3 regions of the Fictibacillus sp. 23RED33 genome follow, and region 1 is predicted to be linked to each of the others. Evidence: riboswitches for the same ligand, from Rfam matches in the RefSeq annotation. Region 1 holds a riboswitch; each other region holds the start of a gene.

Evidence for each region. A riboswitch is a leader RNA that binds a small molecule or an ion and turns the genes downstream of it on or off. The one in region 1 is predicted to bind cyclic di-GMP.
Region 2: it holds a riboswitch for cyclic di-GMP, as region 1 does, so the genes downstream of both, IHV09_RS08590 (anti-repressor SinI family protein) here and IHV09_RS18170 (hypothetical protein) in region 1, are expected to answer to the same signal.
Region 3: it holds a riboswitch for cyclic di-GMP, as region 1 does, so the genes downstream of both, IHV09_RS08800 (S1C family serine protease) here and IHV09_RS18170 (hypothetical protein) in region 1, are expected to answer to the same signal.

What each region holds. Positions count from the first base shown of each region.
Region 1 is NZ_JACZDX010000007.1:107-5,359, reverse strand. It holds gene IHV09_RS18185 (spore coat protein) at 1-417, shown strand, start outside; gene IHV09_RS18180 (YhdT family protein) at 598-891, shown strand; gene panF (sodium/pantothenate symporter) at 888-2,327, shown strand; cyclic di-GMP riboswitch class II at 2,495-2,577, shown strand; gene IHV09_RS18170 (hypothetical protein) at 2,612-3,103, shown strand; gene IHV09_RS18165 (YdcF family protein) at 3,196-3,930, shown strand; gene IHV09_RS18160 (hypothetical protein) at 3,946-4,122, shown strand; gene IHV09_RS18155 (PadR family transcriptional regulator) at 4,260-4,592, shown strand; gene IHV09_RS18150 (HAAS domain-containing protein) at 4,589-5,253, shown strand, end outside.
Region 2 is NZ_JACZDX010000002.1:22,339-27,591, forward strand. It holds gene IHV09_RS08570 (NlpC/P60 family protein) at 1-368, shown strand, start outside; gene IHV09_RS08575 (hypothetical protein) at 438-740, opposite strand; gene IHV09_RS08580 (STAS domain-containing protein) at 1,502-2,545, opposite strand; gene IHV09_RS08585 (helix-turn-helix domain-containing protein) at 2,725-3,045, opposite strand; gene IHV09_RS08590 (anti-repressor SinI family protein) at 3,125-3,283, opposite strand; cyclic di-GMP riboswitch class I at 3,312-3,395, opposite strand; gene IHV09_RS08595 (NAD(P)H-dependent flavin oxidoreductase) at 3,602-4,576, shown strand; gene IHV09_RS08600 (hypothetical protein) at 4,649-5,253, opposite strand, start outside.
Region 3 is NZ_JACZDX010000002.1:65,827-71,079, forward strand. It holds gene IHV09_RS08795 (alpha/beta hydrolase) at 1-869, shown strand, start outside; gene IHV09_RS08800 (S1C family serine protease) at 914-2,215, opposite strand; cyclic di-GMP riboswitch class I at 2,299-2,384, opposite strand; gene IHV09_RS08805 (ribulokinase) at 2,602-4,239, shown strand; gene IHV09_RS08810 (alcohol dehydrogenase catalytic domain-containing protein) at 4,546-5,253, shown strand, end outside.

The sequences.
Region 1 (5,253 bases):
AAAGAATATAACGCGTGTGTACAAGCTTTTCAGACAGGAAAAGACCCAGCAATGCGAACAGAATCATACAAGATGGCTCAAGATAATAATTTTGTATATGGTTTGAAACCTGCGCAACCCGTCAAACCTATTCAAAGCGTTACAGAATTAAACGATCAATCCGTTTCGACTTTAATTCTAGGAACTTTGAAATCGAATGCTTCTCTAAGAGGTATGGCTACACTTGAAGTTACAAACCCAGTGCTTAGACGCGTATTAGCAGATGGAATTCCGAACTGGATCGAGATGGCATACGAATTGTCTATCTGGCAGAATAAAAATCATTACTACCAAATTCCTCAACTGAACCAACAAGATATGACGAGTATGCTTGGTGCATACGCTCCGTCTACTCAAACACAGCCACCTCTTCAATAAATGACTTAAACGAGTACCGATAATGGTGCTCGTTTTTACTTTTACACATACTGAAACAGGGATATCATGAGAAGAAATAGAAAATTTTATAATCGTCGAAGGGCTCGACAACGAGAAATGAATTTGCCATAGTAATGAGTGGACTTATATTTTGTACTGAAACTCCAGGGGGTTAAGGATATGAAAAAGGGAACAGACTGGCGGTATCGTGTATCGAATAGAGAAGCCATCATGGGTACAGTGCTTGCCATTTTGAACTTTATTTGGTGGTATGCGTTTGCATACGGTCTAGGCGGACGTCCTATTAAAGAATACACATACATACTTGGCTTTCCATCATGGTTTTTTTATAGCTGTATCGTAGGATTTGTTGTTTTTACAATTTTAGTTTGGATTATGGTGAAGTTCTTCTTTAAAGAGGTTCCGTTTGAACTTGATGAAACGAACGAGAATGAGGAGGGAGATGTCCAATGAATTGGGATGTGATTCTTCCTTTAGTAATCTTTTTGATCTCAGTGTTCTTTGTAGGGATTTATACATCTCGGCACATTAGAAACGGATCGTCATTTTTACAAGATTACTTCTTAGCAGGCAGAGAACTTGGTGGATTTGTTCTTGCGATGACGATGGTAGCGACATACGGAAGTGCGTCGAGTTTTATCGGTGGACCTGGTGCAGCCTATCAATTAGGACTTGGTTGGGTGCTACTTGCTATGGCGCAGCTTGTGACAGGATACTTCACCCTTGCTGTGCTTGGTAAAAAGTTTGCTATCGTTGCACGAAAGATTAACGCAGTTACACTGATAGATTTTCTAAAAGCACGATATGAAAGCAAGTGGGTCGTTATTTTATCTGCAATAAGCATTGTGGTCTTCCTATTTTCTGCAATGGCCGCTCAATGGGTAGGCGGGGGACGGTTGATCGAATCGTTTACCGGAGTTTCCTATACGACAGCGCTTTTCATCTTCTCTGGCTCTGTCCTCGTTTATGTAATCGCTGGCGGTTTCCGAGCTGTTGTGATAACAGATGCGATACAAGGAGTTGTTATGGTAATCGGAACCGTCATCATATTGGTCGGTACGATTATTGCAGGTGGAGGTATCGAGAACATCATGAGCGAGTTGCGAGCGGAGAACCCGAATCTTATTTCGCCTTATGGTTCTGATCAATCGCTTACTCCTCTCTACGTATCATCGTTTTGGATTTTGGTTGGTGTTGGAGTCGTAGGATTGCCGCAAATATCGGTGAGAGCGATGAGCTACAGAAATGCAAAAGCGATGCATCGGGCGATGATCATCGGAACGTTCGTTGTGGGGTTCATCATGCTAGGTATGCATCTAGCTGGTGTATTCGGAAGAGTCGTGCTACCGGGAATTGAAGTGCCGGATAAAGTGATGCCGCTTCTAGCACTCGAAGTATTGCCAGGGTGGTTAGCCGGTATCGTGTTGGCAGCGCCTTTAGCTGCGGTCATGTCGACGGTGGACTCAGTGCTCTTACTTGTAAGTTCTGCAATTATTAAGGATGTGTATATTAATTACATTAAACCAGATGCTGAAGAGCAATTTGTAAAAAAATTGAGCTTTGGTATAACAGCTGTAGTTGGACTGAGCGTATTCGCTATGGCGATTAACCCGCCTGACTTGTTGATCTGGCTGAATCTGTTTGCCTTCGGAGGACTAGAAGCTGCCTTCATATGGCCAATCGTATTGGGGCTATATTGGAAAAGAGGAAACGCGAACGGAGCGATTGCCTCTCTGATCGTAGGGGTAGGATCCTATATGTTCCTACATCTTAACTATCCAAATCTTTGGGGCATGCACACAGTAGTGCTGCCAATCGTACTTTCCTTGATCGCATACATTGTGGCGAGTTTCACAAAGGGGGTCAGACCCCAGACAAATACATTCTAGAAGACAATGTCCACACTCGGTGGACATTGTCTTCTTTCATTTCTCACCTTCAGCACCACCTTCTTTTCTACAATAAAATACTAAAAAAACAATTTATAGTAATATCTTACTAAATACCCATTTACAGAGAATGTGGCTGGTGGTAATTTTATATCAGAATATAATTAGATAAGTGTGGAGCTGTGAAGGTTATTCTGTATGTGGGCGCTTGGAATAACTGAAGCTAGTAGCGCAACCGACCGCTTTCTTTATTTGTTCTCTAGATAAAGGAAGGGGTATTTATTATGGAAATTTCACGCAAAGAAAAATTCAGTACGAAGAAAAAGACAACTAAGAAATGGCCGAAGATAGTTTTAGCGACTACGATTGCACTTGGTGTAGGTACTACATCTGCGTATGCAGCAAATCCAAATCTTGCAAACGACTTATATAATAAGATTATGGAATATACATACCAATCTGAGATCGAGAGTGAGTTAAACAAAGAGAAGAATGACTTGCTTAAGAATGTGAATGTAGCGATAAAAGGAATTGTTGCGGATGCCAAGAAGGATTTGGATTCTAACAAAGAAAAGATCATTCAAGACAAGAAAAAAGAACTAGAAACGCATTATAAACAAGAACTCGCAGAAATAACGAAAAGAAAGAACGAAGCAGTAAATAAAAAGACCGAGAACATGAGCACGGATGCGACACGTTCTTCCGAGCAAAAGAAAGCGGACATTTCTTCAGCCATTCAAAAAGAAATTCAAGAGTCTGATATAAATAAAAAATAATAACTTATTAAAAGAGCGGAATCTTCATTCTCCGCTCTTTTCCTTTTTCTGATATCCTAGAATATAGAAAATCTATGAACGGAGACAACACTATGAAAAAACTATTTCTAACACTTGGGGTCCTCTTTGCTGTATACGCAACGGCCATGCTGCTTCAAACGACCAACATGGATATGGGTCTTGCGGTTTTCTTCTTGTTAGGTGCATTTTTCTTCATCCTTTTCTTCCGTTACAACACAGCTATGAAACTATTTAAAACGTACAAAAAAACGACGCTGACCGTCCTAATTACAACCATTCTATTTGCAGCAACGCTAGAAACTCTTATTCTTACATCTGCCAACACTGATCCTGAGAAGGTTTCCTCCAAGATAGATTCGATCCTCGTGCTTGGTGGTGGGACAAAGAATAATCGTCCGGGTGCTGTCCTAAAAGGTCGGCTAGATCAAGCTCTCGCGTACGCAAAGGAACATCCAAATGTTATCTTCATCGTAAGCGGTGGTCTTGGATTTGGTAAAATGACGAGCGAAGGATCTATCATGAAAAATTATCTCGTTGAAAATGGAATAGAACCAAACCGGATACAGATTGAGGAAAAAGCTACGAGTACATACGAAAACTTATTATATACAAAGGAAATGATACAACCGAGCGACCAACTGCTTATCGTAACGAGTGACTTCCATCTTTTCCGAACAAAGATGATCGCAAAGCGTGTTGGCATTGAGGCAGAGGGACTAGGCTCACCGTTGAGAATTTCTTCTGTCCCACAAGCTCACGTTAGAGAGTATATGGCGATCATAAAAAGTTATTTTACTGACAGATAGAGGAGGGTGGCTTCCATGAACAAAAATAAGTATCATTGCTGCGCGACTTGTATAAATTTTAAACCTGAAAAAGCGAATCAAGGGATGCGCTATCACTGCGTGCGTTTAGGGTATGAGACGAAACCAGACTATCAGTTCAATTGTTGGGAGCCCAAACCTCACGTGGTGGAGCTCATGAATAAGAAAAAATAATTTTTGGGACAAATTAACACAAATGCCTTGCATTACAAGTTAGTGCCGCATATACTAATGGTATATCTTGTTATGCAAGACATTCTTTTTTTATTTATAACTCTTGTAATACAAGATAGTGAAATGAGGTGTAGCACATGTCGAACACTCAAATGTTAAAAGGAATTCTCGACGGCTGCCTTTTAGCCATCATCAACGAAGGAGAAGTTTATGGCTATGAGTTAGCTGAAAAGCTTGAGACATACGGATTTCAACAGACGAGTGAGGGAACGATCTATCCACTATTAATACGAATGCAAAAAGAAGAACTTGTTACGACGACGCTAAAAAAATCAACGGCGGGGCCAAGGCGGAAGTATTATTCACTTACCTCAAAGGGCGAGGAAGAACTTCAAGCATTTATTAAAAGATGGAATCAACTTAGTCATTCGGTCGATCAAATTTTACAAAAGAGAGGAAGCGGAAAATGAATGCGCCCAAACATACGTTAACAGCTGAAAGTCAGGATTTTTTAGATAACCTAAGCCTTTACTTGTTTTCGAGTGGAAAAAAAGAGGAAGAGGTGAAAGAGATCGTAGAAGAGTTGGAAGATCACCTGATCGAAGCAGAAAAGCGCGGAAAATCAGTATCTCACATCATCGGCCATTCACCAAAAGCTTATATGGAGCAGCTTTCAGAAGAAATGTCTTTTGATTTCAAATGGCTCTCTTACTTGCCGATCATCGTTCTCGGTGTTTTCGCCTATGTTTTGCTTGGTGATTCGATAAGAGGAGGCGTGCAGTATACATTGCTTCAAGTGGTTGGTTATCCAGCGGTTTGTATCATACTCGTGCTTTTCTATTTAAGAATGTTCAAGTTCTTAGCGAGCACTAAGCTTTCTAAAACAAAGACCATCATCACCACATTGACCTTAGGAATCTTACCGATTTTGTTCTTTTTAGGTCTTATGTTTGCAAACGATGCCTATAAGACTCCGGTCGTCATAAAGCTTGGAGCAACAGGAAACATTATCGCCGCACTCCTTGCTATCTCCATCTTTATTGGAATCGCTTTATGGAGCAAAACCTGGTTTACAATCGTCATTCCAACCATGCTTTTTCTACCTGAATTTCTAATCAGTCTGACCTCATT
Region 2 (5,253 bases), on a different contig from region 1:
ATAATGTTAACAATGCCTATCTAGTTGATTATGCAAAACGTTTCCAAGGAACTCCTTATGTATGGGGTGGAACGACAACTGCCGGGTTTGACTGTTCAGGTTACATCAACTATGTTTTTAAAAACTCTCACAATATCGTTCTGCCACGTACGGTGAAAGACATGTGGAACCAAACAGGGTATCGCGTTTCCACTCAAGGGATAGGGGATCTCGTATTCTTCTCAACGACAGATTCTGGAGCTTCACATATGGGGATCTATGTAGGTAATGGAAAGTTCATTCACGCTGGTTCTTCCACTGGCGTAACGATTTCAGACATGAACAACACTTATTGGAAGCCGCGTTACTTAGGGACAAAGCGTCTGTAATTCTTTTAGAAGAGGAAGAGGAATGACTCCGCTCATGTAGTGGTCATTCCTCTTTTTTGTACTGATAAATTAGTAAACTAGTTCTTTCTTTTCGCTTTTCGTGCTGATCACATTCGTTCTATTCTTTTCAGTAATGGTTTGATCAGAATGGTAACTTAACTCTGAAAAGAAACAAAATTGTGTTGCAGGATAGGGTTGGGATAATTTGGTTAGATCAAGTTCTGTTGCTCTATACACTTCATCTATACAATCTTGCGCTACATGTTCTAGACCTTTATCAGATAAATCTTCCATGTTTTCAAAGTCAGTCATAATAGAGATGGTCGTTCCCATGCGATAATATGTAAATTTAATTCCAACTTGTTTATTCATACAAAAAGCCTCCGTGTTAAAAGTAAATTAGAATAATAAATTTATTTTTGGGTATTAAGTCTGTTTAATTAAGGCATTTAATTACAATGATTAAGAATGTAGTGTTACAAGGTTTTTCACTACGAAGGAAAATTTACAGTCTCTTATTCTTTATCGGCTATAGGTTAATAAATATTTAGGGATATTTTATTAAAAAATGATTTTATTAGGTAAAGTCTAATTTTTTGATAGATAAATATAGAAGAATAGAAGTACAAACCAGAGTTTGTACTTCTAATTCTTATCCTAGAACAAGATTCTTGCCCAAGGATCGCAGCAGCAATGATGTTGCTTTTTCTTAGCTTTTTTGAACTTTTTGCACTTCAACACTTCGTAGCTAGAAGATGAAGAAGAGGACGAAGATGAAGAGGATGATGAAGAAGAAGATTCTTCACAAACCCATTCTACTTTCTTGTAACACTTCTCAACTTTTTCATGCTTCTCGTGCTTCTCATGTTTGCAGTGGTCGTAGTCTCCACACTTATAACACATTAATCGTTTCACCTCACAAATTGATACCGACTTCCAACTGGTTTCGGTTTCTGTATATCATATGTAGAGGAAGACAAGTTGCTTAGACGAATGATGGGGTTTAATAGAAATGGGGGTCTGACCCCCTACAATTACAAATACCTTCAATTTGTTCTTACCAGGAGCACACGAGAACAGCAGGTACTAGTGCCTAACAAAAAATCCACGCTGCAACCGCAGCGTGGATTTTATTACTTCGTAGGTTCTTGTATGAGCATCCCTTCCTTTGCAAAGGCAAAGTGGATGGCGTGCTTCAGATTTCTAAAATATGTACTTTCTCCAAGAGAATACTGGTGTTTCGTTATTTCTATACTTAATTCAGGTGAGATCCCGACCAATAACGTTTCCATTCCAAACAATCGAGCAGAAGAAACAAGCTTATTCAACATATCCACCATTTCAGAATCAATAGACTTAATACCGGTTAGGTCTAAGATAACAAATTTTGCTTTGTGTTGAGGCAGTGAAGTCAGAGTATGCTCTAACATATCTTTAGAACGGAGCTCATTGTATTTACCGATTAAGGGAATAACCACAATATGATCGGTTACCGGAATAATAGGAGAGGAAATCTCCCTAATCAAATCGGTTAATTCTCTTGTGCGGTCTTCAACCATAGCTTCTAGCTTCATAATTTCATGCTGTTCATCCCGTTGAACGAGATCGCGGATGTTATCATTTGGTGTTATATGTGATTCTGAGATTGCTAATTTTAGCGTGTTAGGGTCGGCTTCGTTTTCTAGGACCTCATACCACATGTTGGTTTGAAAGAGTCCTGTGAAAACTCCAGCCCAATGGCCAGGTAAGAATCGCCCCATGCGTTTACTGTTCTGCGCTTTTTTAACTTTCGTTTCCCAGCTGTTCGTAATCGTAATGATCGCTTCTTTCTTTTTAACATCAAGCTCTATGTATGTTTTACCCCAACCCGCTGATGCATAAATGGTAGGTAATGATTCAGCGGAAATCTCAATATTTCCGATCGTTCTTATGTAAAAATCACTAACGATTAACCCTGTCCGATATCCAGCTGTTTCAAAAACAAGATCGGCAGTTCCTTCTCCTGTGATCTCTTCGATGGAATCTAGGAACACCTTGAATGCTGAATCAATCCAGAACAACATCACATCTTCGCCTTCAAATTGAAAAATACCTTTTGCTAGGTCCCAATGAAAAGAAGAACCATTAACATCTACACTTTTTTGAGAATCCATTAGTTCATTTGGCGACTGCTTCATTTATAATCCTCCATAGACAAAAATAGTAGACACCCTTTTCCCGTACCCTAATTCTATAAACATTAAACATTTGTGTGGGGTCTGACCCCACACAAATACAAAACCTTCATTATGTATATTCCACGAAGACACCCGCAAAGGGAAAAACCACGTAAAAACCACCTGATGCAATCAGGTGGTTAGTTTTGTTTGTTTTTCCATTTGTTAAATTCGAGAAACTCTTTAAATTGCTCTTTGCTTACACCAGAACCCATGGCTTCTTTCACAAGGTTGGCCCATTCTTGGTCAAGTTCTTCGTCATTCACTTCCTCTTTAATTAGGTGATCAACAGAAATATCAAGGACCTCTGCAATCTTTTCAAGAAGTTGAATGGACGGGTTTTGCTGAATATTTCGCTCTAATGCACTGATGTAAGATTTAGCTACTCCAGCCTTTTCAGCTAAGGATGTCATGGAGAAGCCTTTTTCTGTGCGGTACTTTTTTAAATTTTCCCCTATCACCATTTGCATTCCCCATTTTAGAAGTCATAATAATCTAATTATATCTTCAATATTTAGGGAAGTAAATAAGTACTAGTTCTTACTTGAATGCTAGCTTTTCTGGTGAAAAAGAGCAATTATTTGTTACGAATTGGGGATTTTTTAAAAAGTCCAGAATCTCTTCCTTGGTAATGCCGTTATCCTTAGCTTCCTTCATTAAAAGAATCCACTCGTGATCTAACGTCGTCTTCTTCTCCATTAGATTTCCCTCCAGATAAGCGTGATGTTCAGGTAGCCCGGCGATCCTAGCAGTTGCCTTAGACCCGTGGCTTTGCGCCCATATCTTTCGAAAATGTTTGCCCTTGTCTGAAGGATGAGACAAATGACCTAACTCAAATTGATTATATCCAAGCTATCTGAAAAATGTTGTCAGAAAATGACAGTAACATAAATGTAATATTTATTTTTCTTGAATACTCTTCAAAACGAGAAAAAAGGATTGTTTCAAGGATTATCGAACATGTTAAGGTGGAGATTTTTAAGCATTATATCTAATTAGTTGAGAGGATGATCGTACTTGAACAGCAATTTGCCATTAAGTTTGTCGAATCAACTCAGTCTACCTGTCATAAATGCTCCAATGTTTTTAGTATCAAGCCCCGATATGGTGTTGGAAAGTTGTATGAACGGTATAATAGGTACGTTTCCTTTATTAAATGCACGAACCTCCGATCTACTGGAGAATTGGATGAAACATATTTCAGAAGAGCTAAGTAAAGCAAGGGAAGAAGATCCTTCTGCAAAAATAGCTCCATGGGGTGTTAATTTAATTGTTCACCGTACGAATAAACGTTTTGAGGAAGATTTAGAGCTAATAAAGAAATATGAGCCGCCGGTAGTAATTACATCTCTAGGTAATCCAAGCGATGTGGCAAAAATCGTTCACGGATACGGTGGTCTCGTATTCTCTGACGTTATCTCGCTTGATCACGCGCGTAAGGCTGCTAAGACTGGCATTGATGGATTAATACTCGTGTGTAGTGGGGCAGGTGGCCATGGTGGGACGTTAAATCCATTCGCCTTCTTAAGAGCAGTAAAAGAATTCTGGGATGGAATGACGATCCTAGCTGGAGCGATTTCTACAGGTGAAGAAATACTGGCTGCCAAGATTCTTGGGGCAGATCTCGTATACATGGGAACACGCTTTATAGCTACTCAAGAATCTTCAGCGAGTGAAGACTACAGGCAGATGTTGATAGATTCTACTTTAGAGGATCTTGTTTATACAGACGCGATTAGTGGAATAAAAGGGAACTACCTGCTTCCATCCCTTCAAAAAGCGGGATTTGATGTAGAAAACTTGATGAAAAAAGATTCGATTGATCTCTCGTTCTCTGAATCCAAAGCAAAAGCTTGGAAAGACATCTGGTCAGCAGGACAAGGTGTAGGAAGTGTGAAGAAGATTGCTACCATTCAAGAAGTAGTAGATGACCTTAAAGCTGAATATAAAAGAGCAATGAATACAAAGGAAGCGATGAGCATTATTCCTTAAATGCATTAGTCCTTTAGAACTAAATCCCCCAAAATCGCTGGTTATAAACGCGATTCTGGGGGATTTTTTATTTTAGTTATCTGTATACAAGTTAAGATTTGTTTCGAAATGAAGGGTGATTTCGTAATAACTTCCTTCATCTTTAATACTTAACATTTGCTTGGATTTTTCTGCATAAAAGAATTTTACGCCCGGATTTTCGTCAATAGGTTCACCTAGTTGAACGATTAAGTTTTCTACGTAAACTTTATCATCCGTATTGTAACTGAGATAACCGATTTTTTGATCCTTCTTTAATTCTGGCAATTCTACAAAAAATCCGGTATTTTCACTTTCTTTCAAAGAGTTTTTAAGATTCCAAGTTGCATAAATAGGCGAATGAATGGCTTTTTCACTATGTTTATCATACGGACCTAATATTTGAAGAGCTTGATCTAATGTAGTTCCAATTGTTATCCCTTTAATAAAGAAATACCCATCTTTTTTTGTGACTTCCACACCGTTAAAAGGAGTTTTCTTTTTACCATATTGTTCTTCCAGATTATCAAGCGAATCTGTAGGTTTAGGACTTTCTTCTATAACACTGTCCGTTGTATCTTGTTCGGGTTTCTCTTTTTCGGTAATTGAGGATGAGTCCTTCTCTTCACTTTCTTTTTCATTTTCTTCAACTACGGGCT
Region 3 (5,253 bases), on a different contig from region 1:
AACTCATTCCGTGGGTGGAACAACATTATCGTGCAAAAGGAACGAGAGAAGGACGAGCGATAGCTGGCTTATCCATGGGTGGCTTTGGTGCGATGTCTTATGCGGCAAGACACCCTGATCTTTTTGTAGCTGCAGCATCATTTTCAGGTGTACTTGATACGAACCTAGATCCTGAGTTTTTAGAGAAGACGATCTTTCAGAACCAGGAAAAAGTACCACCTGGAACCGTTTGGGGTGACAGAGAAACGAATGAGATCATTTGGAGAAGCCATAACCCTTGGGACCTAGCAGAAAACTTGGAAGGTGTAGATCTTGCCATACACACGGGAACAGGTGAAGCGGGCGGACCGTTGGATGGTGGTTTGGAATCTCCGGTTGAAGAGACTTGCTTTGTGATGTCAACGAGTCTTCATAATCGGTTAGATGAACTGAATATTTCACATGTGTGGGATAGTTATGGACCAGGTTCTCATACGTGGGGCTATTGGCAGCGCGATCTGCACCAAACGTTGCCTCGGTTCATGGATATCTTTAATAATCCCCCAGAAGCGCCGATTCCTTTTCAATATAAGTCGGCTGAATCATCCTTTTCTATCTACGGCTGGGATGTTACATTCGATCGAGATAAAATGGAGTTTGCTAGATTATCCGACGTGACGAAGAAAGGATTCAAACTTCAGGGGTCAGGGAAAGCAGATGTTCAGACAGCACCTTGGTTTAAGCCGAACGGAAAGTATCACGTGAAGATTAAAGGTGATCGAGGTGCTAAAGTTGTGAAGACACGGGCTGATGATGAGGGAAGATTGCGTGTTGAGTTGGATTTTAGTTCGAAACATGTAGGGGATACAGTGTCGGTTCGTATAAAATAAAAACAAACAGCGCTGCAGTTGCAGTGCTGTTTGTTTGTAATGTTTTAATTAACCATTTCTCCACCTAATAATTTAAGTCTATCATCTTCCATTCCGACCACATAGCTCATGGTATAAATGGAAGTTTGTTCAGTGTCATTTACATATTCTTGTGCCTCTAACGTAATATCAACTTGATATGTGCCATCACCGTTATCGCTCACGTAAGAATTCGTAATAGTAGTATATATTGTCTGTGCATATCCTTCAGTAAATACTTCTAATGAAGGAGAAGAAGCTTTCCAGTTACCGCCAATCAGATCGTAAGCTAGCTCATATTCTCCAGCATTCACATAATTATAGTATTCTTCAACAGTGTATACCGCATCATCAGGTGTTACTTCGTAGGAAGACTCATACTCTTCATCGTAATCTTCATAATATTCATCTTCCTCGTATTCTTCATAAGGCTCTTCGCTGTATTCTTCATCCATACCGGTGTTCGTGTCAGAATCTGATCCATCCTCATAATATGCACCTTCATCGTTTTCATCCTCAGAAAGGTCTCCATCATACTCTGGTATTTCGTAATCAAAATCATGATCTTCTTCATATGGCTGAAGATTCATCGGGTTCTTTGACCATTCTGCTAACGTCGGCAATACGGCATACAAAGGAATGCTAAATCCAATATTGTTTTCTTTAATGTATTTGACAGAGTTAATACCAAGCACCGATCCGTCTATGCCACTTACAATCGGTCCTCCACTATTACCCGGTGAAATAGGTGCAGTAATTTGATACATATTCTCATAGTAGTAGCGATCTAGCTGGAAGGAGCGATCTAATCCACTGATGATTCCTACAGTTACTGTGTTTTGCAAACCGAGTGGACTGCCTAATGCTACTACATCGTCACCAGTTTCTGCTTTCTCTTTTTTTATCTTTAATGGAGTAGTATTTGCTAACTCTTGAACACGAATCAGAGCGATATCTGTATGATCACTGCGTCCAATCACCTTACCCGTATACGTTTGCTGATCGCTCATGCGGATGGTTACGCTAACTTCATATCCTACTACATGGGCATTCGTAACAATATCTCCTTTGTTGTTATAGAGAAACCCTGAGCCTTGGCCGTTGGACGTCTCAATTTGCACAACCTTGTCTTGAGTTGCTTTTATTATAGACTTTAAACTTGGCTTTTCTTTTGCAGCGACTTCTTTTGTTATCGTTGTGGTTTTCACTTCAGTTACAGCAGGCTTTGCTTGATTTTGTGGAATCGTTGTAAATAGAAAGTAGGCTAGAGATAACCCGCAAATGAGGACAATAGTGACCAATGTAGAATGGAAGAGAATTTTTTTCATCGAGTCTATTTCACCTTTCAAAATGTATGCCTATAAAAAATAAAAAACCTACAATCTAGCCGTAGGTTAAATGCGAATATACCTTTAGCTGCCCGGCTGTCGTAGTGTGAAGCACCTTAGACCCGTGGCTTTGCGTCCTTACTTTTCAATAAGTTTGCCTTTATATGGTTATCATACTTTTATCCTATCATATATGGAAAAAAATACAATATAGCATTAACTTTTCGTGACTATAGAACCATTACATGAATATCTTAAATCTTGTTAGTAAATTTTAATTGTTTATATTTGCACACTACCGAACTCATTTATGTTCATTTATGTTGAGAATTCCATACATATTCTATATGATTATGGAAAAGCGCTTACATAAGAGGTGAGTAAAGATGTCCGGTTATTCTATTGGTATTGATTTTGGCACGGAGTCTGGACGAGTACTTGTGGTTGAGGTTAACACTGGATCCATAAAAGCCATAAGTACCGTTCCCTACAAACACGGGGTAATGGTCGATGTTCTTCCAACAGACCAAAGTGTTCAGATTCCTCACGATTTTGCTCTGCAACATCCTCAAGATTATCTCGATGTGTTATACCATGGTATTCCTACTGCTATGAAAGAAGCTAACATCCGTCCTCATGAATTGATTGGGGTTGGAATTGATTTTACTTCCTCAACATTTCTCTGTGTGAAAGAAAACCTAGATCCTTTATGTTCGCTAAAAGAATATGAAAATAATCCTCATGCTTGGGTAAAACTTTGGAAGCATCATGGGCCAAAAGAAGAAGCGAAAGCGTTGTTGGATAAAGCCTTATCTGAAAAAAGTGAATGGCTGAAAAGGTATGGTTTCACAGTATCAACAGAATGGTTTATTCCAAAATGTCTTGAGACGATTAATCATGCACCTGAAGTATATGAAGCTACCGACTACATGTTAGAAGCGGGAGATTGGGTCGTTGCAAAACTGACTGGAGAAGTGGTAAGAAGCAATTGTTCTCTTGGATTTAAAGCCTTTTGGAGTGAGGAAGAAGGCTTTCCCAAAAAGTTCTTTGAAGAATTGAATCCTACTCTAGGGCAGATGGTACATACAAAGTTACAAGGAAAAGTAGGCAAAGTTGGCCAACGAGCGGGTGTCCTTACAGAAGAGGTGGCGAACTCATTAGGATTACCTAAAGGGTTACCTGTTGGAGTCTCAATCATTGATGCTCATTCTGCTCTCCTTGGTGTTGGTGCATCACGTTCTAATCAACTTACGATGGTAATGGGAACATCTACGTGTCATATGACGCTAAATGAAGAATTTATTCAAGTGCCTGGCATCTCAGGGGTGGTGAAAGATGGCATCCTACCTGGTTTTTACGCCTATGAAGCGGGTCAATCGGCTGTTGGTGATCTCTTTGGATGGTATGTGAAACAAGCTCCATCTTCTTATGTGGAGGAAGCCAAGAAACAAAATCTATCTTTATTTACTTATCTGGAATCCTTAGCGATTCAAAAGGAACCAGGGGAAACTGGCTTGATAGCATTAGACTGGCATAATGGAAATCGATCCGTATTGTCCGATTCCAACTTAACTGGAACTTTAATAGGTCTCACGTTGCAAACAAAGCCAGAGGATATTTATCGGGCATACCTTGAAGCTACAGCGTTCGGGTCAAAGATAATTATTGATAACTTCGAGTCATGGGGAATTGCGATTGACCGTGTATATGCTTGCGGCGGGCTGCCACAAAAGAACGAACTGCTCATGCAGATTTATGCCGATGTCCTTAACCGAGAGATTCATGTGTCTTCCACAGATCATGCTTCCGGAATCGGCGCGGCCATGTTAGGTGCTGCTGCAGGAGGATTGGAGTTAGAGGAAGTCGTACAATCTATGAATCAACCTTTTCTAAAGACTTACTATCCAAAGCCGAACCATGTTGAAAAATATGAGACTTTATTTAAACTGTACAAAGAGATTCATGACGAATTTGGCTACAAACGTCCTCATGTAATGAAACGGTTAAAGCAAATGACTGTATAGGGGTAATTGAGGTTTTTTTACAATAAACGTAAAGGGTGCTCCATTCCATTTAAACTGAAAGAAAGCTTCATAGATTCGTACTTTGAAATGATAAAAAATAGTAACCGATAATTCTTTTAGAGACCTTGAAGGGTGAAACTCCTTTCAAGGTATTTTTTATATCTACTTTTAGCTCAATTTTGCTTAAAATTCTTGACAGACAAACAACGTATGACTATTATTTACATTAACGAGCATAAATGAACTTTAACTGAGCGAAAACGAACAATGAATAACTACCGGTCTTCATACGAGGAGGAATGATTTGTGCAGGAACAGTCAATCCATTCAAGGACGTATCGTTTATTAGGTCCTTATCAGATGGAAGAGGTTACCGTTAATCGAACGATTAATGAAGGTGAAGTGGTTGTTGAACCGCTGATTGCAAGCATCTGTCATGCAGACTTACGTTATTTTATGGGGCACCGAAAGCCTGAAGTGCTTACTAAGAAACTTCCAATGGCCCTATTGCATGAGGGAATCGGAAGAGTAGTTGAAAGTAAATCGAACTCTGTAAGTGTGGGAGATCGTGTTGTGATCGTTCCTAATATTCCAGGGCATCTGCTTAAAAAAGGAGATCCTGAAGAGTGTAGTTCGTACTCGCAACAAGAGTTTATCGCCAATTATGGAGAGAAGAATGTATTCTTAGGAAGCGGCTATGACGGAATTGCTCAAAATCGGTTAGTTCTACCTGCAGAATGCGCCATCCCTATTCCAGACTCACTTCCTAATGAAATAGCCGTTCTTTCAGAGTTATGTACCGTGTCTTATCATGCACTTAGTCGCGTTAAGCAGAAGTTAGAATCCTCTCCAAACACGACGGTAGCCGTTTTTGGAGATGGTCCAGTCGGCTATTTGACCGCGGCTCTGATTCACCATGTGTATGATCTTGGCCCTGAGCGTTTGACGGTGTTTGGTGCAATCGATGAGAAGCTGAAACAGTTCACGTTTGCTTCAAGAGAGCTAGTCCATAAC